DNA from 2 places in the Arthrobacter sp. V1I9 genome. Region 2 is predicted to be linked to the other one. Evidence: predicted binding sites of a transcription regulator. Region 2 holds the regulator's gene; the other holds the start of a gene.
What was found. Region 2 encodes LexA, which represses DNA repair genes until DNA is damaged. Its sites were predicted from a motif close to TCGAACANNTGTTCGA; they were not measured.
Positions count from the first base shown of each region.

Region 1: ruvA (Holliday junction branch migration protein RuvA) is a predicted target of LexA. The motif match lies at 6,059-6,074, and genes of this name have one in related genera.

Region 1 covers NZ_JAUSYU010000001.1:1,764,641-1,779,084, reverse strand. Annotated here, with positions in the region: gene QFZ70_RS08520 (bifunctional (p)ppGpp synthetase/guanosine-3',5'-bis(diphosphate) 3'-pyrophosphohydrolase) at 1-633, opposite strand, end outside; gene secF (protein translocase subunit SecF) at 765-1,787, opposite strand; gene secD (protein translocase subunit SecD) at 1,787-3,547, opposite strand; gene yajC (preprotein translocase subunit YajC) at 3,650-4,045, opposite strand; gene ruvB (Holliday junction branch migration DNA helicase RuvB) at 4,274-5,362, opposite strand; gene ruvA (Holliday junction branch migration protein RuvA) at 5,355-5,999, opposite strand; gene ruvC (crossover junction endodeoxyribonuclease RuvC) at 6,100-6,678, opposite strand; gene QFZ70_RS08485 (YebC/PmpR family DNA-binding transcriptional regulator) at 6,765-7,520, opposite strand; gene pdxT (pyridoxal 5'-phosphate synthase glutaminase subunit PdxT) at 7,524-8,234, opposite strand; gene QFZ70_RS08475 (Mur ligase family protein) at 8,326-9,618, shown strand; gene QFZ70_RS08470 (type 1 glutamine amidotransferase) at 9,630-10,367, shown strand; gene QFZ70_RS08465 (M3 family metallopeptidase) at 10,521-12,533, shown strand; gene pdxS (pyridoxal 5'-phosphate synthase lyase subunit PdxS) at 12,607-13,533, opposite strand; gene pgsA (phosphatidylinositol phosphate synthase) at 13,679-14,302, opposite strand; gene QFZ70_RS08450 (HIT domain-containing protein) at 14,292-14,444, opposite strand, start outside.
Region 2 covers NZ_JAUSYU010000001.1:2,352,923-2,367,366, reverse strand. Annotated here, with positions in the region: gene miaA (tRNA (adenosine(37)-N6)-dimethylallyltransferase MiaA) at 1-797, shown strand, start outside; gene dapF (diaminopimelate epimerase) at 846-1,790, shown strand; gene QFZ70_RS11160 (class I SAM-dependent methyltransferase) at 1,762-2,385, opposite strand; gene hflX (GTPase HflX) at 2,810-4,390, shown strand; gene QFZ70_RS11150 (ATP-dependent DNA helicase) at 4,383-6,440, shown strand; gene lexA (transcriptional repressor LexA) at 6,462-7,196, opposite strand; gene QFZ70_RS11140 (LysM domain-containing protein) at 7,565-7,921, shown strand; gene QFZ70_RS11135 (histidinol-phosphate transaminase) at 7,985-9,103, shown strand; gene hisB (imidazoleglycerol-phosphate dehydratase HisB) at 9,164-9,790, shown strand; gene hisH (imidazole glycerol phosphate synthase subunit HisH) at 9,787-10,554, shown strand; gene QFZ70_RS11120 (hypothetical protein) at 10,555-10,713, shown strand; gene priA (bifunctional 1-(5-phosphoribosyl)-5-((5-phosphoribosylamino)methylideneamino)imidazole-4-carboxamide isomerase/phosphoribosylanthranilate isomerase PriA) at 10,783-11,529, shown strand; gene QFZ70_RS11110 (SseB family protein) at 11,559-12,440, shown strand; gene QFZ70_RS11105 (MFS transporter) at 12,495-13,793, shown strand; gene QFZ70_RS11100 (DUF1844 domain-containing protein) at 13,921-14,307, opposite strand.

The DNA of each region.
Region 1 (14,444 bases), 590 kb from region 2:
TGTGCGGGCGTTGTGGAGCCGGTCCGCCAGTTTGATCATCAGCACGCGGATGTCCTTGGCCATGGCCACGACCATCTTGCGTACAGTTTCGGACTGGGCTGCTTCCCCGAAGCTGACCTTGTCCAGTTTGGTCACGCCGTCAACAAGCATGGCCACTTCGGGGCCGAAGTCACGCTTCAGATCGGCAAGTGTGTAGGGGGTGTCCTCCACGGTGTCGTGAAGGAGGGCCGCCGCCAGGGTGGTTCCGCTCAGTCCCAGTTCGGCGAGGATGGTGGCCACTGCCACCGGATGGGTGATGTAGGGATCACCGCTCTTGCGCTTTTGCCCCCGGTGGCTTTGTTCCGCCACGTCGAAAGCGCGTTGGATCAGGTCGAAATCCTCTTTGGGATTGTTGGCCCTGACGGTCCTCAGAAGCGGCTCGAGGATGGGCGAGTAATTTGCAGTGCCACGTCCCGTCAGGCGGGCGAGCCTGGAGCGGGTGCGTTCCCGCCGGCCTGGGAACGTGGGGCGGGAACCGGAGTTGTCCACGGGGACCAAAGAACCTGAGCGCGCGGAAGCGGCCACTCCGGTCTGCAGACCGGCGGGACTTTTATCTCCTTGTGCCGTTGGCACCGACGCCGAACGTTCTTCCAATGAAGCACCCCTCACCACCGTTTAATTACTTCAGTCTATTCCTCAGGCCACGGACTTATTAAACCGGCCTCTTAAAACAGGACGGGCCGGGCAGCGTCAAGGTTCTGACACTGCCCGGCCCCGGAGACGGCTCAGGCCTGGGCCGGCTCCACCGCTGTTGATCCCGACCTTGAAGAGGACTCGGCCCGGCGGTGCTCCACGCGCTTGGCCTGCCTCACCAGGTCGGGCTCGTTCTGGCGCAGCCAGGCATACATGGGGGCGGCGATGAAGATGGTGGCCGCAGTTCCAATGAGGATGCCAACGAACAACGCAAGCGAGAGGTCGCGCAGCGTTCCCGCGCCCAGCAGGCCTGCGCCGATGAACAGGATGGCACCTACGGGGAGGATTGCAACCATCATCGTGTTGATCGAGCGGACCAGGGTCTGGTTCACGGCGAGGTTGACTTCCTCGGCAAAGGTGCGCCGGGTTGATGCGTCCAGGTCCGCCGTGTTCTCGCGGATCTTGTCGAATACCACCACCGTGTCGTAGAGCGAGTAGCTCAGGACAGTCAGGAACCCGATGATGGCGGACGGGGTGACCTCGAAGTCACTGAGGGCATACACCCCGGCGGTGACAAACATCGTGACGGCCATGCCGGCAATAGCCGAAAGCGACATCTTCCAGGTGCGGAAGTACAACGCCATCAGCACCGCGGCCAGCAGCACAAAGATCACCAGGCCGATCAGTGCCTGCTTGGTCACGTCAGCACCCCATGTCGGCCCCACAAAGGTTGACGTCACCTCGTTGTCCGTAACGCCATAGGCAGAGGTCAGGCCCTCCTTGATCCGGAGGGTCTCGTCATCGGTGAGCTTGTCGGTCTGGATCCGCATAGTGGTTCCCGCCACGTTGGCAACGCGCGGCACGCTGCCCTCCACCACATCGGTAACGGCTTTTTCGCCCACCGCAGCGTCAGTGGTCTTTACGTTCGAGACCGTGAATTCGGAGCCGCCACGGAACTCGATGCCGAGGTTGAACCCGCCCTTGGCCACCGGAATCAGGATGGACAGGGCAACGGCTACCGCCGCAATGAGGAACCAGATCTTCTTGGCGCCCACAAAGTTGTAGGAGCGCTTGCCCGTATAGAGCTCGTTGCCGAAATTAGCGAAGCTTGGCATTACTTGTTCTCCTTCGCTGCAGACTTCGAGGAGCCTGCGAGCTGCTCCTGCTTCTGCGCCATCCGGCGTTCGGCAATGGTCATCCGGCGTTCTGCCTCGGCTACCGCACCTGCGTTCTTGGCGGGGACCACTGCTGCGGGCTTGTCTTCGGGGGTACGGATACGGCCCGCACCGCGGTAGAGCGGTACAGCGCCCAGGCGCTTGGGGTCAAGGCCGGACAGCCGGTGGCCCTCACCAAAGAACTTCGTACGCGCCAGCAGCTGCAGCGTGGGGTGCGTGAACATAAACACCACAATGAGGTCGGCGATGGCGGTGAGCCCCAGCGTGAAGGCGAAGCCACGGACGTTGCCCACAGCCACGAAGTACAGGACCAGGGCCGCAAGAAGGTTGACGGCCTTGGAGGCAAGGACGGTCCGCTTGGCCCGCTTCCAGCCGTTTTCGACGGCGGACACCAGGCCGCGTCCCTCACGGAGCTCATCACGGATGCGCTCGAAGTAGACGATGAACGAGTCTGCCGTCTGGCCGATGGCGACGATGATGCCTGCCACGCCAGCCAGGGACAACCGGTAGTTTTCGGTCCAGCCCAGGATGGCGATGGCGAGGTAGGTCAGGATGCCGGCCACCACCAGCGAGGCAATGGTCACGAATCCGAGGGCGCGGTACTGGAACAGCGAGTACACCACCACCAGCAGCAGCCCGATCACGCCCGCAAGGAGGCCCATGCGCAGCTGTTCGCCACCGAGGGTGGCGGAAATCTGCTGCTCGCTCTGGATCTCGAAGCTGATGGGCAGTGCGCCGAACCGAAGCTGGTCCGAGAGCGCCTTTGCGCTCTGTTCCGTGAAGCCGCCGGTGATCTGGGGGCGGCCGTCCGTAATGACGGCAAGCGAGCGGGGAGCGGAAATGACCTGGTCATCCAGCACAATGGCGAACTGGGCCTTCGGGTCGTTGCCCGTGTCACCGCCGGCAGCCACGTAGAACTGGTTCAGCCGTTCGGTGACCTCCTTGAACTTGGCTGTACCTTCGTCGTCGAACTGGATGTTGACGGCCCACTCGTTCGTGACGGCACCCTGCGCACCCTGCTGAAGCTGGAAGGAGGACGTGACGATGTTGCTGCCCTTGACCTCCACGGGGCCGAGGATGTACTTGACGGCCGGGTTCGTCTCGGAAGCAGGCTCACAGGTGACCAGCGGCTTGGCCGGGTCCGAACGCTCCTGCTCATCCTGGGCCGGGTTGTCACAGTCCAGGGCTTCAAACTGCCGGTAGATCTCCGGCGTGATCCAGTTGGTGTCGCTGCCGTTGGTGGGTTTCGCCGCCGGCTTGGGCAGCTGGTCCTCAGGGGCCCGCGACTCCTGCGGGACGGGTGCGCCCGCTCCGTTGAGGAGGACGGGACGGAAGTTCATGTCGGCGGAGGCCTGGATCAGGTCGCGCGTCTGTGTCGAGGGGGTACCGGGAAGGCTGACCACCACGTTGCGCCCCGACTGCGTGCTGATCTCTGCTTCAGCGACACCGGAGCCGTCCACGCGCTGGCGAATGATCGCCACAGCCTGGTTGAGCTGTTCTTCATTGATATCCGAACCGCCCTCCACCTTCGGCGCCAGGATCATCTGGGTGCCGCCTTCGAGGTCGAGCGCCAGCTTGGGCGCCCAGCTCGCTTGGCCGGCCATGGTGCCGCCCGCAAGGACGGCAGTCAGCACGGCGAGGATTACGCCGAGCCAGACCAGGACCCTGAGGCCTGGTTTCTTAGAACCAGTTCGTGCCATTGTTGATCTTTCTCTTATTCACGGAGGAACCGCCGGTGCGTGCTTGTCGCTGGCACCGGCGGCGTTCCGCAGCCGTAGAGGTGTTGTAAAGAACCAGCCGGACTAGTTGTCCTTCTTGCCCTCATCATTGAGGCGCTTGAGGGTTTCGTCCGGCGTCTCAGCCGTTGAACCGGCGCTGCCGGTCTCCTGGGCGGTAAGGGATGAAGCGTCATCCGGCACGGCGGGGGCGTCGGCTTCCGGAACAACTACGGGCTCAATGATCTTGGTGACGGCCTGGCGGTGCACTGTGGCGAGGTTGCCTGGGGAAAGTTCCAGGGTGACCTTGTTCTCCTCATCGTCGATGTCAACGATGCGGCCGAACAGGCCGAAGCTGGTCATAACGTCGACGCCCGGGCCGAACTTCGACTGGAGCTCCGCCTGCTGCTGCTGCGTCTTCTTGTTGCGGCGGAACATCATGAAGATGAAAACGCCGAGCATGACGAACAGGAGAATTGACATTAAATCCAAGGGGAATTCCGTCCTTATATAGTGCCTGGCTGATTATTGAGCCTGGCTGAATTTCCAGCAAGATCGGCCTCGCTCCAGCCAAGGGCAGACCTGTCAGGCAGCCAGAGGCCTGACGGGTTCCTTCCCCAGCGGCGCGGGCGGCCGGTGCTGCCCACGAAACAAAGACCCGAACGTGCCGAGCGTCATACCAGTCTAAAGGGAAAAACTGAAGGGAGCCTGTTATTGGCTATCCGGGGCCCAGCCTTCCGTGCCCCCGGCGTCCCCGCCGGCGGTTTCGAAGAGGTCCAGCGGCTCCTGCCCGAAGACGCCGGAAGGGATGGCGTAGCCGAGGTGGGTCCAGGCAGGAGCCATGGCGATCCGGCCACGCGGGGTGCGGCCCAGAAGCCCCTCCCGGACCAGGAAGGGTTCGGCAACGGTTTCCACGGTCTCGGTTTCTTCTCCGACGGCGATGGCGAGGGTAGAGAGCCCGACAGGGCCGCCGCCAAACTTCGTGATCAGCGCCTCCAGGACCGACCGGTCCAGCCGGTCCAGTCCTTTTTTGTCCACTTCGTACATGTCCAGCGCAGCGGATGCCGCCCGCGCGTCGATCTGTTCGATGCCGTGGACCAGCGCCCAGTCCCGTACCCGCCGTAACAGCCTGTTGGCGATACGGGGTGTGCCGCGTGAACGTCCGGCGATTTCGCTGAACCCGGCGGAGTTGACCTTGAGGTCCAGCAGTCCCGCGGAGCGCCGCAGGACAAGCTCGAGCTCGGCAACGGAATAGAACTCCAGGTGCCCGGTGAAGCCGAAGCGGTCGCGTAGCGGCCCGGGCAGCAGGCCGGCCCGGGTGGTCGCCCCCACCAGGGTGAACGGCGGAAGTTCGAGCGGAATGGCTGTAGCGCCGGCTCCCTTGCCCACCACGATGTCCACGCGGAAGTCCTCCATGGCCATGTAGAGCATTTCTTCGGCCGGCCGGGACATGCGGTGGATCTCGTCAAGGAACAGGACTTCGCCCTCCGACAGGGAGGAAAGGATGGCCGCGAGGTCTCCCGCATGCTGGATGGCGGGGCCGCTGCTGATCCGCAGCGGGGCGTTCATCTCGGACGCAACAATCATGGCCAGCGTGGTCTTGCCCAGGCCCGGCGGACCGGAAAACAGCACGTGGTCCGCGCTCCGGCCCCGCATCCGGGAGGCCTGCAGCACCAGTGACAGCTGCTTGCGGACCCGGTGCTGTCCTACGAAGTCGTGCAGGTTCTTGGGCCGGAGCGCGGCCTCGATGGCCCGCTCCTCCGGCTCCTCCCCCGCCGCCACCACTGACGGTTCAGCCACGGCTGCCTACGCGGTTGCCGGCACGTGCCCCGTCCTGGCCCAGCCAGCGAAGGGTGGTCCGCAGGATCTCCGGAACATTGCCACGGAAAGAGACTTCCGGATCATCGGCCAGCGCCTTGTCGATACTCGCTGAAGCGTCCTTTTCGGACCAGCCGAGGCTGGTCATGGCGGCGACTACCTGCGGCTTCCAGGCAGCTTCCGCAGCGGTGGGTGCACTGGCTGCACCGGCGGTGCCGTGCGGAACCAGCTTTCCGGCGAGCTCCAGGACGATCCGGCCGGCCACCTTCGGGCCGATTCCCGGCACTTTGGTGAAGGTTTTGCTGTCCTCTGTGTGTGCCGCCACCCGGATGGCCTCGGGATCGTGCACTGCAAGAACCGCCAAAGCCAGCCGTGGGCCCACCCCGCTCACACTGAGCAGGACATCGAAAACCTCACGCTCGTCGTCGGACGCGAAGCCGAAGAGGGTAAGCGAATCCTCCCGGACGATCAGGGACGTATAAAGCTGGCCCTCCTCCCCCGTGCGGAGCCCGCTGAGGGTCTGCGGCGTGGCGTTGACACTCATTCCCGCGCCGTTGAGGTCAATGACGGCCGTGGACAGCCCAACGTGCGCTACGGTTCCGCGGAGGAAACTAATCAAGGGCGTGGCTCCTGGTGTACTGCCGGGCGGCCATTGGGGAAGAGGGCTGGACCGGCTATCCGAACATATTTACGAATACCCTAGCAAGCAGCCAGGACAATCAACGTGCGCGCCGCACCTTCGCTTCGGCTTCGGCCCACGCTCTCTGAGCCGGCGTCAGCGAAGAACTCCCCGGCCCGGTGGTGGCAACGGCCGCACCGCTGCCTGCCCGCCAGGCGTGGGTGATGGCCAGCGCCAAGGCGTCGGCGGCGTCGGCCGGGCGGGGCGGCGCGTCCAGCCGGAGGATCTTGGTGACCAGCTTGGTCACCGCGTCCTTGTTGGAGTTGCCGCTGCCGGTGACGGCAGCTTTGACTTCCGACGGAGTGTGCAGCGCCACAGGGATGCCGCGGCGCGCAGCGGCGGCAATCACCACGCCAGACGCTTGGGCAACGCCCATCACCGTGCTCACGTTGAGCTGGGAAAAGACGCGTTCGACGGCGAGGACCTGGGGTTCGTAGCGGTCCAGCCACTCGTCGATGGCCAGGGCGATCACCAGGAGCCGCTGGTCCAGCGTTTCCTCCGGGGAGGTTCCCACCACGCCGACGGCCACCATGGTGGCGCGCCTGTTCCGTTCCACGTCCACCACCCCGATGCCGCAGCGGGTGAGCCCTGGGTCAACCCCCAGTACTCGCAGCGTCACGGGCACCCGATGACAGCAGGCGCGCAGGATTCAGCGCGCACCCAGGTCTGTGCAGGAAAGCCGGCTTCAGCGGGCAAGGCCGGGCGTCACTCGGATTCCAGGGCGGCCTGGACTTCGTCGCTGAGGTCAGCGTTGCTGTAGACGTTCTGGACGTCGTCGAGGTCCTCCAGGGCATCCACGAGCTTCATGAACTTCCTGGCCGCTTCCAGGTCCAGGGGCACTTCCATGGACGGGACGAACTCGGCCTCGTCCGTGTCGTACTCAATCCCTGCATCCTTGAGGGCATCGCGGACGGCCTGGAGGTCCTTCGGATCCGAGTGGATTTCGAAGGACTCGCCGTTGTCCTTGACTTCCTCGGCGCCGGCGTCGAGGACAGCCATCAGGACGTCGTCCTCCGTGAGGTCCTTCTTCGGCAGGGACACCACGCCCTTGCGGCTGAAAAGGTAGCTGACCGAGCCTGGATCGGCGATGGTGCCGCCGTTGCGGGAAATGGCCAACCGGACTTCCGACGCCGCGCGGTTTTTGTTGTCCGTCAGGCACTCGATCAGCAGCGCCGAACCCTGCGGGCCCCGGCATTCATACATGATCTCGGTGTAGTCAACCACTTCGCCGGTGAGCCCGGCGCCGCGCTTGATGGCGCGGTCGATGTTGTCAGCCGGGACGGACGTCTTCTTGGCCTTGGTGACGGCGAGCTCAAGGCCGGGGTTGCCGGAGAGGTCCGGTCCGCCCATGCGGGCAGCGACTTCGATGTTCTTGATCAGCTTGGCGAACGACTTTGCACGGCGGCTGTCGAGGATGGCCTTCTTGTGCTTGGTCGTTGCCCATTTGGAGTGCCCTGACATGCTTTACGCTTCTCCTCTGATCATGCGGATAAAAAGTTCGTGTACGCGTTTTTCCCCAGTCACTTCCGGGTGGAAGGAGGTGGCCAGCAGGTGGCCGGAACGCACTGCAACAATTCTAGCCGTCCCCGGCAACGGGACTGCGTGGGACGCGTGCTCCGGATCCGCCGGTTCCACCTGGGCCAGGATCTCCACATCGGGGCCTACGCGTTCCACCCAGGGGCCCCGGATAAAGACGGCGTGGACAGGAGGAACGCCGGAATCCGTGGCGCTGAAATCCAGTCCCTTAAAGTCCAGGTCGGTTTCGAAAGACTCGCGCTGCCGGCCGAAGGCGTTGCGCCGCACGGTGATGTCCAGGCCCCCGAAGGTCTGTTGCGGTGCTCCGGAAAGGTCAGTGGCCGGGTCGGCAATGTCCGATGCAAGCAGAATCATGCCGGCGCAGGAACCGTATACAGGCAGGCCTTCGGCGATGCGTTCCCGGAGGGGCTCAGCCAGCTCGAAGGCGCGGGCGAGCTTGTCGATTGCCGTGGATTCCCCGCCGGGAATGATCAGCCCGTCCAGGCCGTCCAGTTCCTTCGGGCGGCGGATGGCTACACCCTCGGCGCCGGTTGCCTCGACGGCGCGGAGGTGCTCGCGGAAGTCACCTTGGAGCGCCAGCACGCCGATCCGCAGGCCGGAGCCAAGGCGCGCCAAAGGGCCTGAAGGGGAATTTGTCATCCACCCAGCATACGTGGCCAAGCCTTCCTTACCGGCCCGGCAACCACACCCCGACGGCCGTTCCATGCCCTTGCTGGGATATATTCGAACAATGCTCTACTTCAGTGTTCCGCTCGGCAAGCTGGTTCGCCGTGTGTCCCGGCTACGGGGCGGCGGTTCTGCCCTGCCCGGGCTCGTGGTCGAAAAAATCGATCCCGGCTTCATGCGCCGGACGCTCACCACGCTCCCCCACGGCGTCGCCGTGGTCAGCGGCACCAACGGCAAAACCACCACCACCAAAATGGTGGTGGAGCTGCTGGAGAGCCAGGGGCTCAAGGTCTTCACCAACCGCACCGGCAGCAACTTCACGCGCGGTGTGGCCGCCGCGCTGCTGGGTGAAGTGGACTGGCGCGGCCGGCTCGACGCCGACATCGCTGTCCTGGAACTGGACGAGGCCCACGCCGTGCACTTCGTCAACAGCGTCCCGCCCCGGTACTGCCTGCTGCTGAACGTCCTCCGCGACCAGCTGGACCGGTTCGGCGAGATCGACAAGACGGCACAGCTGCTCCAGCACATCGCCGCCAAGACCACCGGGACTGTGGTGCTGAACCGCGAGGACCCCCGTGTAGCCAGGATTGCCGCCACCCTCACCGGTCAGGACGTCAAGTACTTTGGCCTGGACGATTCACTGCTGGGCACCTTCCCGAACGACGACGACATGCGCGCCGCCCCCGGAAGCCCCGCTCCGGCAGGCCTGCCGGAAAAGCCCGCGGCCGACGTCGTACTCCGCAAAGTAGGTGCGGACACCGCCGATTTTGAGTACGACGGCGTCACGGTCTCCACCGGGATGAAGCTCCGCGGCGTATACAACATCTTCAATGCCGCCGCCGCGCTGACCCTCGCGCGGAGCATTTGCGGTGGCGGCGCCGCCACCGCCGACCACGACACCCTGCTGACGGCACTCGCCCAGGTTGCGCCCGCGTTCGGACGCGGCGAAAGCCTGACGGTGGACGGCCAGCCCCTGGACCTCGTCCTGGTCAAGAACCCCAGCGGGTTCCGGCTCGGCCTAAAATCCTTCCCCGCCGGCGGTTACGCCACCATGATCGCCATCAACGACAACTACGCCGACGGCCGCGACATGTCCTGGCTCTGGGATGTTGAATTTGACTCACTGCGCGAGGGCGGAGTGGACCAGCTAACCGGCTCCCGCGCCTACGACATGGCCCTGCGCCTGCAGTATGACGAAGTACGGATCGGCGGGGTCGAGACCGAGATTGCGCCGGCCCTTGCCGCCTTCATCAGGGAGGCCCGAGGCAAGCCGAAGCGCATCTTCTGCACCTACACCGCAATGCTGGCCATCCGCCGCGAGCTGTCCAAAATCACCACCGTGGAGGTTGTCTCTTGAGCCACGCAGGCATGGACCCGGTGCAGGAGAGCAAGGGCACCATCCGGGTGGTGCAGCTCTACCCGCGGGACATGAACATCTACGGCGACTGGGGAAACGCCCTGGTCCTCCAACAGCGCATCAGGTGGCACGGCTACACGCCGGAGCTGCTCGAATATAACGTCGGCGACCCCTTCCCGGAGGACGCCGACATCATTGTGGGCGGTGGCGGCCAGGACAGCGGCCAGCTGGTGATCCAGGACGACCTGCAGGCACGCGCGGGAGTGCTGAAGGACCTGGCCGAGGACGGCGCTCCAATGCTGGTGATCTGCGGGCTGTACCAGCTTTTCGGACGGTTCTTCAAAACACGCACCGGGGCGGTGATCCCCGGCATCGGCGTCCTTGACGTTGAAACCCACGGCACCGATGAGCGCCTGATCGGCAACGTCAAGGTGGCCACGCCGGAGTTTGGCGAGGTGCTGGGTTACGAGAACCACAGTGGGCAGACCTCCCTCGGCAACGGCGTCCGGCCCCTCGGCACCGTGGCCAAGGGCACCGGAAACAACAGCAGCGATGGCCACGAAGGCGCCCGCTACCGCAACATCGTGGCGAGCTACCTGCACGGGTCGCTGCTGCCGAAGAACCCGGCGATTGCCGACTTCCTGATCCGCACGGCCGCTGAGCGTAAATTCGGGTCCTTTGACCCCGGGCAGCCGAACGACCGGTTTGCGGAACTCGCCAGGGAACACGCGGCCCGCCGCCCGCGCTGACCCACCCGACGTCCAGCAGCCGGCGGCGGAACACTGCACGACGGGTACAGTGAGAAGGGACCTTCCAACTCGCTCATTGTTGGTACAGTGCCCGGCCGCCACGAGCATTTGAGGGTCGTTGTGATGGCATGACCCGTATGGAAGATTTGCGTCATGACAAACCCCCTGCTCACTCCCAGCACGCTTCCGTTCGCTCTGCCACCGTTCACGGAAATCGGGCCTTCCCACTTCGCCGAAGCGGCGGAGGCAGGATTCGCTGAGCATCTGGCGGAAATCCTGGCGATCACCGAGAATCCTGATCCCGCTACCTTCGACAACACTGCTGTAGCGATGGAGCGCTCCGGGCTGCTGCTGCAGCGGACTGCCGCCGCCTTCTTTACGCTTGTTTCTGCCGACGCTTCCGAGGACATTCGGGATCTTGAAACCCAGCTCTCGCCGCGGTTCTCGGCCCATCAGGACGAAGTGTTCCTGAACAAGCCACTCTACGAACGCTTCGCCGCCATCGACGTGGCCGGTCTTGACCCGGAGCCGGCCCGCCTGGTGGACGAATATTTGAAGGACTTCCGGCAGTCCGGCATCCAACTGGATGGCCCAGGGCAGGAGCGGCTCCGTGCGCTCAATGCCGAACTCTCCCGGCTGGGAACCGAATTCGGCCAGCGCGTCAAGGAGGCCATGAAGTCCGCGGCCCTCCTGCTTGAGGACTCCGCAGACCTGGCGGGATTGCCGGCCGACGACGTGGCGGGTGCCGCTGAAGCGGCCCGGGCAGCAGGGCATGAAGGAAAGTTTCTCCTGACCCTGATCCAGCCGACCAACCAGCCTGCCCTTGCCGCGCTGGAGAACCGCGACATCCGGCGTCGGCTGTTTGAGGCGTCCGTGGCCCGCGGCAGCAGCGGCGGGAACCTGGACGTGCTCGAACTCGCCCGGTCCATGGCGGGCCTGCGCGCCGAAAAAGCTGCTTTGCTGGGCTTCGCCAACTACGCCGAACTCGTGGTGGACCTCCAGACCGCACCCGATTTCGAGTCGGTCCAGTCGATGCTGAACCGGATGGCGCCCGCCGCGGTCCGCAACGCGGACCTCGAGGCCGCGGCTCTAGCTGAGGCAGCCGGACACCCCTTGGAGGCCTGGGACTGGGCGTTCTACTCGGCCAAGGTCCGCCGCGAAAAGTACGACGTGGACGAGCAGGCCCTTCGGCCCTATTTCGAGTTGGACCGGGTCCTCACGGACGGAGTCTTCTTCGCTGCCACCTCGCTTTACGGCATCACCTTCCACGAGCGGGAGGACCTTTCCGGCTACCACCCGGATGTGCGTGTCTGGGAGGTCCGGAACGAGGACGGCACCGCCCTTGGCCTGTTCCTCGGCGACTACTACACCCGTGAGTCCAAGCGGGGCGGCGCCTGGATGAATTCCCTGGTGGAACAGTCGTCGCTGCTGGGGACCAAGCCCGTAGTCATCAACAACCTCAACATCTCCAAGCCGCCGGCAGGCGAACCTGCGCTCCTGACCCTGGATGAGCTGCGGACTACGTTCCACGAGTTCGGACATGCCCTGCATGGGCTGTTTTCCAACGTGACCTACCCGCGGTTTTCGGGCACGTCGGTCCCCCGGGACTTCGTAGAGTACCCGTCCCAGGTCAATGAGATGTGGATTATGTGGCCGGAGGTGCTGGCCAACTACGCGAAGCACCACGCCACCGGGGAGCCGCTCCCGCAGGACATCGTCGACAAACTGGATGCATCACGGCTCTGGGGCGAGGGGTTTGCCACCACGGAGTATTTGGGGGCGGCACTGCTGGACCTGGCTTGGCACGTCCTGGGGAGCACCGAGGTACCGGAGGACGCCGTTGCCTTCGAGGACAAGGCCCTGGCGGCTGCCGGCATTGCCCATGCCCTGATTCCGCCGCGCTACCGCACAGGATACTTCCAGCACGTCTTCGCCGGTGCCGGTTACGCGGCAGGCTACTACTCGTACATCTGGAGCGAGGTGCTGGACGCCGAAACAGTGGACTGGTTCACAGAGAACGGAGGCCTCAACCGGACCAACGGTGAACGCTTCCGCCGGGAGCTGCTGTCCCGGGGAAACAGCCGCGACCCCCTGGATTCCTTCAAGACCCTCCGAGGCCGCGAAGCAAAGCTTGAGCCGCTCCTGAAGCGCCGCGGCCTGGACTAACCCCACTCCCCACGACAACGGCGGCGAGTCACCAAAAAAGGTGACCCGCCGCCGTCGCAAGCAGGAGCGCGAACTACCAGCCGCGCTCGGCCAGGCGGTGCGGCTGCGGGATCTCGTCGACGTTGATGCCCACCATGGCTTCGCCGAGGCCGCGGGAGGCCTTGGCGATGACGTCGGGGTCATCAAAGAAGGTGGTCGCCTTCACGACGGCGGCCGCGCGCTGGGCGGGGTTGCCGGACTTGAAGATGCCGGAGCCGACGAACACGCCGTCAGCGCCGAGCTGCATCATCATGGCGGCGTCGGCCGGGGTGGCAATGCCGCCGGCGGTGAACAGCACCACGGGAAGCTTGCCGGCAGCGGCAACTTCCTTGACCAGTTCGTACGGCGCCTGCAGTTCCTTGGCCGCAACGTACAGCTCGTCCTCGGGCAGGGCGGCAAGCTTGGCAATCTCGGAGCGGATCTGGCGCATGTGCCCGGTGGCGTTGGAGACGTCGCCGGTGCCGGCCTCGCCCTTGGACCGGATCATCGCCGCGCCCTCGTTGATGCGGCGCAGCGCCTCACCGAGGTTTGTGGCGCCACAGACGAAGGGAACCTTGAAGTTCCACTTGTCGATGTGGTTGATGTAGTCGGCCGGGGTCAGGACCTCGGACTCGTCAATGTAGTCCACGCCCAGGGACTGCAGGACCTGGGCCTCAACGAAGTGGCCGATCCGGGCCTTGGCCATGACCGGCACGGACACGGCGTCGATGATCTTGTCGATCATGTCCGGATCGGACATGCGGGAGACGCCGCCCTGGGCGCGGATATCGGCCGGAACGCGTTCCAGCGCCATCACAGCAACGGCACCGGCGTCTTCGGCGATGCGGGCCTGTTCGACGTTGACGACGTCCATGATGACGCCGCCCTTGAGCATCTCAGCCATGCCCCGCTTTACGCGGTTGCTGCCCGTGACGCTGTTCGCGGACGAACCGGCCTCGCTGCTTACATCAGGTGTAGACACAAAAACCCCTATGGGTAGATAGATGACCTTCGCCGGGCGTGCAGGGCGGCACGGAGATGCCATCTGTACACACACCGGGTTGCCGGATCCATTGACCGGGCAGTCCTAATACTAGTCTCACCACACCCGGGCGGCTCAATTCGTCTTAATCAGCCGGGAAAGGTTCCGCAAGTGCCTGGCGCCGTACCGACACCACGCGCTGGACCACGGTGATGAAGCTGGCAAGGGCGAGCAGCACAAGCGTCACCAGCAACACCACCAGCGGCAGCCCGAGGCCGGTAAAGCCGGTGACCACCAGCACGGACACGAGGCGTTCTGCACGTTCTGCGATGCCGATGTTGGCCGTGAAACCCAGTGACTCCGCCTTGGCCCTGGCGTAGGAGACCACCATGCCAAGGACCAGGCAAACGGTGGCTGCCATGGCGATGGGAACATTCGCGCCGCCGGTGAAGAACCAGACGGCCAGACCGGCGAAGAGTGCACCGTCGGCGATCCGGTCCAGGGTGGAGTCGAGGAAGTTGCCCCAGCGGCTGCCCACCGCCTGCATCCTGGCCATGATGCCGTCCAGGACATCGGAGAAGATAAACGCGGTGATGAACAGCGTTCCCCACCAGAGCTGTCCCAGGGGGTAGAAAACGAGGGCGCCCACCACCACACCGGCGGTACCGATGATGGTCACCGCATCCGGTGAGACGCCGATCCGAAGGAGCCAGCGGGCGAGCGGGGTGAACAGTGCGGTGAAGAACCCGCGGGCGTGCCTATTCAGCATCCGTCTCCCCGGGCCAGGCGTCGGCGACCTGTTGGCGGACCTCGTCAAGGGTCTGCGTGATCGCCTTGGTCTGGGCGATGATGGGGAAGAAATTCCCGTCACCGCCCCAGCGCGGAACGATGTGCTGGTGCAGGTGCGCGGC
Region 2 (14,444 bases):
ACGCGGATGCAATGCAGTTCTACCGCGGCATGGATATCGGCACAGCGAAAATCACGGTTGATGAACGCAGGGGAGTTGCGCACCACCTCCTGGACATCCTGGACGTCACGGACGAAGCCAGCGTTTCCCAGTTCCAGCAGCAGGCACGTGAGGCTATCGCTGACATCCACGCGCGCGGCAAGCGGGCCATCCTCGCCGGCGGCTCGGGCCTGTACGTTCGGGCTGCCCTTGACGTCCTCGAATTCCCCGGGACGGACCCGAGGCTGCGGCAGCAGCTGGAGAATGAGCTGGCCGCCCAGGGCAGTGGCGCAATGATGGCCCGGCTCGCAACAGTTGACCCGGATTCGGCCGGCAGGCTCTCGGACGACAGGCGCATCATCCGTGCCCTGGAGGTCCATCAACTCACCGGCCGGCCATTCAGTTCCTTTATGCCCCGGCGCGAGTACTTCCAGCCCGCCGTTCAGATCGGCCTCACCGTGGACCGCGACCAGCTCCGGGAGCGCCTGGCCCGCCGGGTGCATGGCATGGTGGAGAACGGCCTGCTCGCCGAGGTGGAGCGGCTTGAAGCGCAGGGGCTCCGGCAGGGCAAAACCGCGCCCCGCGCCCTCGGTTACTCGCAGTTCCTGCGGGTCGTCGACGGCGCATCAACAATCCCCGAGGCCGTTGAGGAGACCATCGTAGCCACCCGGCAGTTCGCCCGCCGCCAGCTGACCTGGTTCCGTGCCGATTCCCGGATCAAGTGGCTGGACTGGCAGGATCCGCACCTGGTGCCCGCTGCAGCAGCACTCAGCCGGTAGATACGGGTGGTTACAGAGGCACTGCGGCCGGCCGGTACCCTTGAAACCATGAACGCAACCCTTGCCGCGACGACAGAGCACGCCTTCCGGACGCTGGGCGGGCTCCGCTTCTCCAAGGGGCACGGCACCGGCAACGATTTTGTCCTGGTCGCCGACCCCGAGGGCCTGCACACGATAGCTGCGGACCAGGTGGCAGCCCTGTGCGACCGCCACCGCGGCATCGGTGGAGACGGCCTCATCCGCGCCGTTCCGTCCCGCCTCCTGCCCGAGGGCCGGGAACTGCTGGCCGCAACCCCGGACGCTGAATGGTTCATGGACTACCGCAACGGCGACGGATCACTGTCCGAGATGTGCGGCAATGGCGTCCGGGTCTTCGTCCACTTCCTCCGCACCGAGGGCCTGGTGGACCTTCCCGACGGCGGCGCGCTCACCATCGGCACCCGCGGCGGGGCAAAAACGGTCGTACGGACCGGCGAGGATTACGCCGTCGACATGGGCCCATGGGAGTTCATCTTCCCCGGCGAGGCTACCGCCAAGGCCATGGATTCGCTGGTCACGGCGGACGGGCTGGAAGTTCCCCGTCCCGCGCTGTCCGTCAGCATGGGCAACCCCCACACTGTGGTTGCCCTCGCCGAACTCTCGGAACTCGAAGGGACCCGCCTCTTTACGGCACCTGTGGTTGATCCGGTGCCGGTCAACGGCACGAACGTTGAGTTCGTCGTTCCGTCCGAACCACTGGTGCACGACGGCGTCGGTTCCGTCACCATGCGTGTCCACGAACGCGGGGTGGGGGAAACCCAGTCCTGTGGAACGGGAGCCTGCGCCGCAGCCGTGGCCATCCGGCACTGGGCAGGGGCGGAAGCGCCGGACACCTGGCTGGTTCACGTTCCTGGAGGCGTGGTCGGCGTCAAATTCTTTGCCGGCCCCGGAGGACACGAGCACGTGGAGCTCAGCGGTCCCGCCGTTATTGTGGCAGCTGGGACGCTTTCCTGACCTTCAGGATCCGGAAGGACTTGGACGTTGACTCGCGGCTCACGCTGAAGGAATTGTCCAGCTCTGCCGCCAGCCAGCGTTGAAGCGAGTCCGAGCCCAGGTTCTTCTGCACCACCAGCCAAGCCGTTCCGCCTGGCGCCAGGCGCGGCAGCCACAGCTTCAGGAGTGAATGCAGTTCGTCCTTGCCGATCCTGATGGGCGGATTGGACCAGATGGTGTCGAAACGCACCTCCGGGTCCACCGCATCAGGCGTACTGGCGGCCACATTGGACAGTCCCAGCGCAGCCGCATTCTCGTTGGTGAGCGTAATGCACCTTTCATTGACATCCACGGCATAGACCCGGGACTGCGGCGAACGCAGTGCCATGGTGAGTGCAATCGGACCCCAGCCGCAGCCGATGTCCAGCAGGTTTCCGGCAGGCGCGGGCGCGGGAACCTCGGCCAGGAGCACAGCGGTTCCCTTGTCAATCCCGTCCGGGCTGAAGATTCCCGAGGAGGTCTGCAGCCTGCGCGTTTCCCCTGCAAGTTCAACCGTGAGCGGCTTTCGCGTGAACGGGCCGGCGGGGGATGCGCTGAAATAGTGTGCAGACTCCATAACTCGCCAGAGTAGTTCCACTTGCAGCGTAAAGTGAAACTCTGCTCTTTGCTCCTCTGCTAGGGTTGAACCCATGTTCCTGATCTTCGAGTAGCCGGCACGGGCACTGCCCGTTCCGCAGCCATGTCCCACAGCGACGCAGGTATCAATCCTTCCGCACAGTGCACCGGACCACGCGTATGCGTTCAATCCGGCCGCCGGACAATACTCGAAGGCCAGCCTCCCGCTGGCTCTTTCGCCGATTCTCCGGCTCCTTCTACTTCGCCACCTCCCCGCGATGTGGCCGCCACCGCCGTCCGCTTTTCAGGCCGGCGCGACAAACCAGGAGAACCGCATGACCGCAGGCCGTCAGCCCAGCGCGAATACTTCCCCAAGCACCACCAATCGGCACTATTCTGGAATTGCCGAATCTTCAAAGGAGACCATGACCAGCCAGCCCAACACCGGATCCGATCCAGCCGCCCAGGACATGAGCCCTGAGGAAATCCAGGCCGTGATCGACCGGATTCTCTCCAAGGACGTACCGGCCAAATCCGTCAGCACGGCAGGCGATGCAAGCCGCGGCGACGGAAGGGCCGTACTGGGCAAAGCCCAGGCCATATCCCGCCTGGATGAAGAACACACAACGTACGACGGCGACCAGCAGGATCTTGAGGAACGCCGTGCCCTGCGGCGCACGGCAGGCCTTTCCACCGAACTTGAAGACGTCACCGAAGTTGAGTACCGCCAGCTCCGTCTGGAACGCGTAGTCCTCGCCGGCATCTGGTCGGAGGGAACCCTCGCCGACGCGGAAAACTCGCTGCGGGAGCTTGCCGCCTTGGCTGAAACAGCCGGGTCGGAAGTTCTGGACGGACTTGTGCAACGCCGTGACAAGCCGGACCCGGGCACCTTCCTGGGCTCAGGCAAAGCGCTGGAACTGAAGGACATCGTGATGTCCACCGGCGCAGACACCGTTGTGGTGGACGCTGAGCTGGCCCCGTCCCAGCGCCGTGGCCTTGAGGACATCGTCAAGGTCAAGGTCATTGACCGGACAGGGCTGATCCTGGACATCTTCGCCCAGCATGCGAAGAGCCGGGAAGGCAAGGCGCAGGTGGAGCTCGCACAGCTCGAGTACCTCCTGCCACGCCTCCGCGGCTGGGGCGAGTCGATGTCCCGCCAGGCCGGTGGCCAGGTGGGTGGCGCAGCGGCCGGTATGGGCTCGCGTGGTCCCGGTGAGACGAAGATCGAACTGGACCGCCGGAGGATCCGTACCCGCATGGCAAAGCTTCGGCGCGAAATCGCCGCGATGAAGCCTGCACGGGAGACGAAACGCGCCAACCGCCGTCGTAATGAGGTGCCCTCCGTGGCAATCGCCGGGTACACCAACGCCGGCAAATCCTCACTGCTGAACCGCCTCACGGACGCCGGGGTGCTCGTGGAGAACGCACTGTTCGCCACGCTGGATCCCACGGTGCGCAAAGCAGAAACCGCCGACGGGCTGGGATATACGCTGGCCGATACCGTCGGATTTGTCCGCTCCCTGCCCACCCAGCTCGTAGAGGCGTTCCGGTCCACCCTCGAGGAGGTTGCCGACTCCGACTTGATCCTTCACGTCGTGGACGCCTCGCACCCGGACCCTGAGGGCCAGATAACTGCAGTCCGCAAGGTCTTCAGCGAGGTGGACGCACGCAAGGTTCCGGAAATCATTGTCCTCAACAAGGCCGACGCCGCAGATCCCTTTGTGGTGGAACGGTTGAAGCAGCGCGAACCGCGCCACGTTGTGGTTTCGGCCCGCACGGGGGAGGGCATCCCCGAGTTGCTGAAGGCGATCAGCGAGTCCATTCCGCGTCCGTCGGTCAAGCTGGAGCTGCTCATCCCCTACGACCGTGGGGACCTGATGAGCAAGCTGCACGACTCCGACGCCGAGATCATCAGCGTTGACCATGATGAAGCCGGTACCCGGGCAGTTGTTAAAGTCCGGGAAGGCCTCGCGGCTGAACTGGAACCATTCGTCAGCAATGACTGACCTCGTGGCTGACGAAGCCACAGGCACGGCCGGCGAGCAGTTCGTCATCGAGCTGCTCGACCGCGCCGTTGCCGGCATGGGCGGGCAAAGCCGGAGTGGGCAACATGAAATGGCCAGGCAGGTGGCCCGGGCAATCGAGACCGGCGACCACCTGCTGGTCCAGGCCGGGACGGGTACGGGCAAGTCCCTGGCGTACCTGATACCCCTGATAGCCCACGCCCTGGAGAGCGACAAGCCGGCCCTGGTGTCCACCGCAACGCTTGCCCTGCAGACGCAGATTGTAGGCCGGGACATACCCCGGCTCCTGAAAACCATCACTCCGGCGCTGGACCGGCCGGTAAAAGTGGCCCTGGTCAAAGGGCGGTCCAACTACGTCTGCGTGCATAAACTCGAAGGCGGGTTTCCCTCCGAGGAGCCCGCGGAGGGCCAGCTGTTTTCCCTGGGGGAGGACACCAGCGTCCCGCACTTCGCCGCGGCTGTGGGCGGTCCTGCCTCCCAGCTGGGCAAGGAAGTGGTCCGCTTGCGGGAATGGGCGGAGAAGACCACCACCGGCGACCGCGATGAGCTCCTGCCCGGCGTCACCGACCGCGCCTGGCGGCAGGTCTCCATCACGTCCATGGAATGCCTGGGCGCCCAGAAGTGCCCCATGGCCGCAGAGTGCTTCAGCGAGCTCGCACGGCAGGACGCCGCCGAAGCCGATGTTGTGGTCACCAACCACGCCATGCTCGCCGTCAGCGCCTTTGAAGGCCTGGCAGTGCTGCCCGAGTACGACGTCGTTGTGGTTGACGAGGCCCACGAACTCCAGGACCGCGTAACGGGCGCCGTCTCCGGACAGCTCTCGGTGGCCATGGTCCACGCGGCCGCCGCCGGCGCCCGCAAGCACACCGCCATCACGGTGGACGCGCTCAACGCCGCCGCCGCAAACCTTGAGGTGGCCCTCGCGTCAGTACCGAACGGTTTGCTCCCCAATGGCCTCAACGACGAGCAGCTGGACTGCATGGACCAGCTGCGCGATGCCTGCCGGGCAGCACTGTCTGACTCCAAGGGGGACAGCAGCACCACTGCCGACGGCGGGCGGCAACTCGCGCGCTCCCGGCTGATGCTCATCCTGGAACTGTGCGAACGGCTCCTCGCCGCCCGTGAGAACCGGGAAGTGGTCTGGTTTTCCCGCGCCAGTTCCTTTGACCCGCAGCAGGGATACTCGCAGCCCGACGAGACAGCGCCCGCCCTGATCAACATCGCTCCGCTGTCCGTAGCCGGGCGGTTGCGTGAGGGCCTGTTTACAGGTCATACGGTGGTGCTGACCTCCGCCACCCTCGCCATCGGCTCAGCCTTTGAGCCCGCGGCAGGCGGACTCGGGCTGGTGGGAGAAGGCGCCCCCAGCTGGACCGGCATTGATGTTGGATCCCCCTTTGACTACCCCAAGCAGGGAATCCTGTACGTGGCCGGGCACCTGCCCAAGCCGGGCCGGGGGGCGTCCCCCGAATCGCTCGCCGAGTTGGAGGCCCTGATCAGGGCCTCCAACGGCGGCGCACTGTGCCTGTTTTCGTCCCGGCGCGCGGCAGAAGAAGCAGCCGATGCACTGCGGCCCAAGCTGGATATGACCATTTTGTGCCAGGGCGACTCCACCATGACGGCCCTGGTGAAGCAGTTTGCCGACGAGCCCGACACCTGCCTGTTCGGCACAATGTCGCTGTGGCAGGGCGTGGACGTTCCCGGGGGCTCCTGCCGCCTGGTGGTCATCGACCGGATTCCCTTCCCCCGGCCCGACGATCCACTGATGACCGCCCGGTCCCGCGCCGTGGCACAGGCCGGCGGCAACGGCTTTATGTCGGTCTCCGCCACCCACGCTGCAATCCGGCTTGCCCAGGGTGCGGGCCGGTTGATCCGGTCCACCGGGGACAAGGGTGTGGTGGCGGTGCTGGATTCGCGGCTGGCCACCGAGCGTTACGCCGGATTCCTCCGCGGTGCGCTGCCGCCGTTCTGGTCCACAACGGACAGGAAGACCGCGATTGCGGCGCTGGAGAGGCTGGCCAAGGAGAAGGTGTGAGCCGGCGCCGCAGCCCGCGGCTTAGAGCGAGCGGAGCACCGACACAACCTTGCCCATGATGGTGGCGTGGTCGCCAAGGATGGGCTCGTACTGGGTGTTTTGGGGGAGCAGCCAAGTGTGGCCGTCGCGCTGGCGGAAAGTCTTCACAGTGGCTTCGTCGTCCAGGAGCGCCGCGACGATATCTCCGTTGGCGGCGTCTGCCTGACGGCGGACCACCACCCAGTCGCCGTCGCAGATTGCGGCGTCCACCATGGAATCGCCGGCAACCTTGAGCATAAACAGTTCTCCCTGGCCCACGAGCTGGCGGGGGAGCGGCATCACGTCCTCCACCACCTGGTCCGCCAGGATGGGACCGCCGGCAGCGATCCGGCCCACGAGGGGAACCATGGCAGTGTCCATGGCGGTGGGAAGCACGGTAACGGTGCCGCCACCTCCGGGCAGGAGAGGAGCCGGCTCGGCCGCCTGCTTGGGAGAACCGCCGTCCAGGGTGAGGGGCATCAACACCTCCATGGCACGCGGCCGCTTGGGATCGCGCCGGAGGTAGCCAAGCTTTTCGAGCTGCGACAGCTGGTGGGTGACGCTGGACAGGCTCGCCAGGCCAACGGTGTCACCAATCTCCCGCATCGAGGGCGGGTAGCCGTTGTCATTAACAGAGCGCTGGATGGTCTCGAGGATCTTCTTCTGCCGTGGCGTCAGGCCCTTGGCGGTCTTCTTCGGTTGGGAGGTTGCCCTTCCCCCGGCGGCTGCTGCTGCCATATTCGCCAATGCCTTTCGGTTGCCCCGGACTCCTGTGGCCCGGACCTGAAGTTCACGCCGTAGATTGTCAGACCCTGCTGATCAACTTCAGAGTGGTTGTTCTTTCCTTCAAAGCTAGGCCAGCCACATTGCTTTTTCAAACATTTGTTCTAGCGAGTCTCGACATTGTTCGTTGATAAGTGCTAAAACAGTAGAAGCAAAGTTCGAACATTTGTTCTACTTCGAACGCGGACATTCGAAGACTCGGACCAAGAGTCGCGGGGCTGCGGATCCGGAGGGGGAACATCGGGCAGCACAGTACGGTCCAGGAGGGCTAAGTCATGTCAGCTACATCTGCTTCGCAGGATTCATTCTCGGTGCACCACCTTATGTCCGGGCCGGACCAGCGGCCGGCGGAGCGTCCCACGCCCCTCCCGCCCCTGCGCCTGACGCGTCGCGGAAAGATCGTCCTGATCGGAATTCCCCTGGTCCTGCTGGCGGCCCTGCTGCTTTCCCTGGCCGGTTTCTTTAACTCGCCGGCAAGGGCCTCCGAATCGGCGACGGACCTGGCAGTTACCCCAACCGTTACCGTTACCGTGCAGGCGGGGGAATCACTGTGGGCCATTGCGGGAAGCATCGCCCCGCAGCGGGACGCGCGCGACGTCGTGGCTGACATCGTCCAGCTGAACAACCTGACCGGCGGTGCGGTCCTTCCGGGCCAGCAGTTGTACGTCCCCACCCGGTAGTGGCGGCCGTCCCAGGAAGCCGTCACATTTTCCGGCGCCCGGCGCGGGCACTAAACTGTTCAGGTGAATGACCAGCTAGAGCGCCTCAACCGGCTACCCCTCCGCAGCAACCTCCGTGGGCTTACCCCTTATGGTGCGCCCCAGCTGGAAGTCCCCATCCTCCTCAACGTCAACGAGAACACCCATGGTGTCCCGGGGAGCGTACGGGCAGCCATCAGTGCGGCAGTGACGGAAGCCGCTGCCGGTCTCCACCGGTACCCGGACCGCGAGTTCACGGAGCTGCGCAGGGCCCTGGCGGAATACCTGGGGCATGGGCTCGATGAGTCGAATGTGTGGGCCGCCAACGGGTCCAACGAAGTGCTCCAGCAGATTCTCCAGGCTTTTGGTGGCCCCGGCCGCACGGCCCTCGGCTTCCCTCCCACGTACTCCATGTACCCGTTGCTGGCCAGTGGTACGGACACCGAATACATCGTGGGTGAACGCGCTGACGGCTACGGTCTCAGCGCAGAATCCGCAGCGCTCCAGGTGAAGGAACTGCAGCCCAGCATCGTTTTCCTCTGCTCGCCGAACAACCCCACGGGAACCGGCCTGGGGCTCGATGTGGTGGAAGCCGTCTACGAGGCCGGGCATGCCAGCCAGACCATTGTCATCGTGGACGAGGCCTACCACGAGTTCGCGCACGACGGAACGCCCAGCGCCCTGACCCTCCTTCCCGGCAGGGAGCGGTTAATCGTCTCGCGGACCATGAGCAAGGCCTTCGCCCTTGCTGGCGCGCGCCTGGGCTACATGGCCGCGGCTCCGGAAGTGACTGACGCACTGCGGCTGGTGCGGCTGCCGTACCACCTGTCCGCCGTAACGCAGGCAACTGCCCTCGCGGCCCTCCAGCACCGTGAGGCACTGCTGGCCGATGTTGAAGACATCAAAAGGCAGCGCGACCGGATTGTGGCTGAACTGACCCGGATGGGCCTCAATCCGGCGGCCTCCGATTCCAACTTTGTCTTCTTTGGCGGGCTGGAAAATCCCCACGAGGTCTGGCAGGAACTGCTCGACGCCGGTGTCCTGATCCGCGACGTCGGGATCCCGGGCCACCTTCGGGTGACCGCAGGCACTGAGACGGAAACCACTACGTTCCTGACTTCCCTGGAAAGCATCCTGACCGGCCAGCGCAAGCTTCCGGCCTAGACTTGAAGCAGCGGCGCTGGACGCCCTGAACCACTCCTTCTTCCCAAAGGACACTTGACCATGAGTTCCACCGGATCCAACGCGGCCGCGGCCCGGACCGCACGCATGGAGCGTGCCACGAGTGAATCCTCCGTGCTCGTGGAGATCAACCTGGACGGCACCGGCATCTCGGACATCGACACGTCGGTGCCCTTCTACGACCACATGCTGACAGCGCTCTGCAAGCACTCGCTGATCGACCTGACCGTGAAAGCCACCGGAGACATCCACATCGATGTCCACCACACGGTGGAAGACGTTGCCATTACGTTCGGAGAAGTGCTGCGCACGGCCCTGGGAAACAAGGCAGGAATCCGCCGCTTCGGCGAAGCCACCGTACCCTTGGATGAGGCACTGGCCCACGCGGTGGTTGACGTGTCCGGCCGCCCTTACCTGGTTCACGGAGGTGAGCCCGCAGGCCAGGAGTACCACCTGATCGGCGGTCACTTCACAGGCTCCCTCACCCGCCACGTCTTTGAGGCGATAACCCTGCACGCCGGGATTTGCCTCCACATGAACGTCATCGCCGGACGGGACCCGCACCACATCGTCGAGGCCCAGTTCAAGGCGTTCGCCCGCGCCCTTCGCGCCGCCGTCGAATCCGATCCGCGTGTTGAGGGCATTCCCTCCACCAAGGGTGCGCTGTGAGCGGCCAGGTACTGCGGGACGGCGCCATCATCGATCCGTCGGCTTCGCAGAAGCTGCCGTCGCCCGAGGGGAAACCCACGGTAACCGTGTTGGACTACGGATCGGGAAACGTCCGCTCGGCAGTACGCGCCCTCGAGCGGGCAGGTGCAGAGGTAATCCTCAGCTCCAAGCCCGAGGACGTCCTGAACGCCGACGGCCTGGTAGTCCCCGGAGTCGGCGCCTTTGAAACCGTTATGCGTGAACTCAAGGCCGTGGACGGCATCCGCCTCATCGGCCGGCGTGTCGCCGGCGGCCGCCCCGTCCTCGGCATTTGCGTGGGCCTGCAGGTGCTTTTCGAGGCCGGTGTGGAACACGGCACAGAAGCTGAAGGCATCGGCGAATGGCCCGGCAAGGTGGAACTCCTTCCAGCGGACGTTGTCCCGCACATGGGCTGGAACACCGTCAAGGTACCCGTTGGGTCAAAGCTGTTCGCCGGCGTCGAAAACGAGCGGTTCTACTTTGTCCACTCCTACGGCGTGCAGGACTGGAACTTCGACGTCGTCCAGCCGCGGATGGCCGCACCCCTGGTCACCTGGTCCGAGCACGGCGCCCCGTTCATCGCCGCGGTTGAGAACGGGCCGCTGTGCGCCACCCAGTTCCACCCGGAAAAATCCGGCGACGCCGGTGCCCGGCTGCTGCACAACTGGGTGGATGCCCTCCGCAAGCCTTCCATGGCAGGCAAACCGGAGCGCACCAGCGAAAACCCCGCGGGCGGCGACGCCTGAATGTGGTCCGTTATCCTGATGGGCCTCGCCGGCCTGCTGATCGGCGGCGCCCTGTCCTTCCGGCAGCAGCATAAGCCGCTCTGGACGCAGGTCTCGTTCTACGTCCTGGCCGGCATGGCGCTGCTGGCCGCCTATCTGCTCACGCTGCCGGCCGGCTAACTGCCCCCCCCACTAGCTGGCGGTTAGCCGTCCGGCGCACATCCCTGCCCCCTAACACTGAGGATCACGATGAACTCCGCTACCGACCTGCCGGTTCTTGAACTGCTGCCCGCCGTCGACGTCGTCAATGGCCAGGCCGTCCGGCTTGTCCAGGGTGAAGCAGGAAGCGAAACCAGTTACGGGACGCCGCTCGAGGCGGCGCTGAACTGGCAGCAGCAGGGTGCGGAGTGGGTCCACCTGGTTGACCTGGACGCAGCCTTCGGCCGTGGCTCCAACGCCGGGCTGCTCCGGGAAGTTGTTGGCCGCCTGGACATCAATGTTGAGCTCTCCGGCGGTCTCCGGGACGACGCCACACTCGAGGCAGCACTGGACCTGGGCGTGGCCCGGGTGAACCTCGGTACGGCGGCATTGGAGAACCCGGAATGGACCCGCAGCGCCATAGAGCGCTTCGGCGACAAGATCGCCGTCGGGCTCGATGTCCGCGGAACCACCCTTGCCGGCCGAGGCTGGACCAAGGAAGGCGGCGACCTTTGGGACGTCCTGGGCCGGCTCGAAGAGGCAGGCTGCGCGCGGTACGTGGTCACCGACGTGACGAAGGACGGAACCCTGCAGGGACCCAACGTGGAACTCCTCCGCCAAATGGTGGAAAAGACCGGCAAGCCCGTGGTGGCCTCGGGCGGCATTTCCAGCCTGGATGACCTCAAGGTGCTGCGTTCCCTGGTGCCCCTCGGTGTTGAAGGTGCCATCGTGGGCAAGGCTTTGTACGCCGGTGCCTTCACGTTGCCCGAAGCCCTCGACGTCGCCGGCCGCCGCTAGGCAGCGGGCAGCCTACATCCGGCAACGCCATGGCCAGCAACGAACCCGGCACCCCTCCGCAGCGCCACCTCCCCGGCCACATCGCCGCCGCACTGGCGGGGGCCGGTGGTGCCGCTGACTCTGCCGGGCAGCCCTGGGCCGGGCGGAGCCTCGCCGGGGACCACGCAAAGATCCACAACTTCGAGGACGACGACGGAACGGCGGACGCCGGCTACCTCGCCGCCGTAGCCGCCCTGCAGGCCGGTGACGGGGACGAAGCCGGGGTCATCGCCGCGCTGGCCACCGCCCGCGTCTTTATCCCGATTGTTGCCCAGCTTGCCGAGGAAGCGGAAGGGCAGGACGGCCTGCAGGCCGATAAACAGGCGGACATGGCCCTCGTAACCCTGAAGGCGGCCGATGGCAGGACCGCCATGCCCGCATTCACCTCTGCCGCAGCCTTGGCCGCTTGGCATCCGGAGGCGCGGCCGGTGGCCGTCTACGCTGCCCGGGCCGCCCTTTCCGCTGTGTCCGAAGGCGCTGAACTCCTGGTTCTGGACCCGGGGGCGGACGTGACATTTGTGGTGCGCAGGCCGGCCCTGTGGGCGCTGGCCCAGCAGCACGACTGGATCCCGTCCTACGCCGACCACGAACTGGCAAGCGGGATGAGCCAGGCCGCCGGCGGCTTCCCGGCGGTCAGGAGGCTGGAGCTCCTGCCCGGCAGGGGAGTGGCCGCCCAAGCGGCCGACGGATCCCTCCTCCCCGGCGGTGGCGCCGGGCCTGAGCTGCAGGTGGTGTTGTACCTGGCGGACGGACTGGATGCAGAAGGGGTACAGCAGCTGGTGGCCGGACTGCAGGCTGAGTGGTCCCGGAATGTATTGTTTGGTGAGCGGGTCGACTCCATCGAAATCAAACTGCGGCGCGCTGTCCACTAGCTGCTGTCAGGAAGGGGATCCCCGGCGGGCTGCGGCAGACCGAAGGATCCTTTCGTGAATTTCGCTCTCTACCGGGAGTTGCTGGCCGTACAGCCCATCAGGCGGCTGCTTCTGGTCGGCATGATCGCCCGTATCCCGCACTCGGCGGCCGGCGTGCTGCTGACACTGCATATCGTCCTCACCCTCGGACAGGGGTATGCCGCCGCGGGTGCAGCCGCTGCCGTGATGACCATCGGTATCGCCGTGGGGGCTCCGTGGCGCGGCCGGCGGGTGGACACCGTGGGCCTGCGCAAGGCATTGATCCCTTCGGTGGTGTCCGAGACTGTGATCTGGTCGATCGTGCCCCACGTCTCCTACGAGTGGCTCCTTCCCCTGGTGTTTGTGGGCGGACTGCTGACGCTGCCCATTTTCAGCGTGGTGCGCCAGTCCCTCGGCATCCTGGCCGACGGCGAACAGCGCCGCACCGCCTTCGCCCTGGACGCAATCACCACCGAAGTGGTTTTTATGATCGGTCCTGCTGCAGGCGCCATCGTGGCCACCAGCGGCTTCAGCGTGGCGGGCCTGACCATCGTGGGCGTCTGCACCTCCTTGGCCGGCCTGTTCCTGATGTGGTTCAACCCGCCCACGCGCAGCACGGCGTCCTTGGACGACGGCGAGGCGGACCAGCAGCGTGCGGCTGAGGCCGCCGTGGTTTCCACTGCCCCCGCCCACCTGCAGGAAGCTGCCGCGGACCTGGCCCCGGCTGCTGCCCACAATGCCCGCACTGCCGGGCTGAAGGACAAGTTTGCCGGCAGCTTCACGTGGTTCACGGCTACCGTGGCCGCACTCTTCGCTGTTGCCGCCGGAGCGGGAATGGTGCTCAGCGGCACCGACGTCGGAATTGTTGCAGCTCTGGAGACTGGCGGCCACCAGGCCGAAATCGGCATCGTTTTCCTGTTCTGGTGCGCGGCGTCCGTGGTGGGCGGGCTGATCTACGGAGCCATGCACCGGCCGGTCTCGCCCATTGTCCTGCTCCTTGGTATGGCGGCCCTGACCATCCCCATGGGATTCGCCCACGACACCTGGTCGCTTGCCCTGGTTGCCATCCTGCCGGGGCTCCTCTGCGCGCCGGTGCTCTCGTCGGCCTCCGAAAAGGTGGCGGACCTGGTGGATGAGGAGCGGCGCGGCGAGGCGATGGGCTGGTACGGCTCCGCGCTGACCGGTGGGGTTGCGCTCGGAGCGCCGCTGGCGGGAGTTTTCATCGACCAGGTGGGACCGTCGGGGGGCTTTGTCTCAGTGGGCGCTGCAGGCGTGGCGCTGTGCCTCATCGGGATGGTTCTCCAGCAACGCCGCCGAAGCCGCACCGCTGCCTGACTGGGCACTTCTGCCCAAAAACCTGGAAAAGGGGTGCGGGACAACTGCCTAAGTTACGACGACGGCGGGTCCTCCCCTCGCATGGGGTGGCCCGCCGTCGTGAATTGCTCAGTTCTGACTTACCGTGTCAGTTGACCGCGCCGGTGTACTTCTCGCCTGGACCCTTGCCCGGGGCGTCGGGGATAAGCGACTCCTCGCGGAAGGCCAGCTGGAGTGAACGCAGGCCGTCGCGCAAGGGACCTGCATGCTGGGAACCGATCTCCGGGGCGGCGGCGGTGACCAGGCCGGCCAGGGCAGTGATCAGTTTCCGGGCCTCGTCCAGGTCCTTCAGTTCCTCGGCGTTGTCCTCCGCCGCAAGGCCCAGCTTGACCGCAGCGGCACTCATGAGGTGAACGGCTGCAGTGGTGATGACCTCGATGGCCGGCACTTCGGAAATGTCGCGGATCTGCTGGGAGACATCGGAACCGTTGTCCGCAGGCTCGAAAACGTATGAATTACTGTCTGGGGTGCTCATACTGGTAAGCTTGACACAGACCGACTGGATGTCGTTATTTCAGAGATTGTTCCCGAACGATCAAGGTTCCCACCGGCGCCTCACTGCGTTGACGGGAATTTTTTCTGTAAGATGGCATGTAGTTTGCAAGCGGAGTT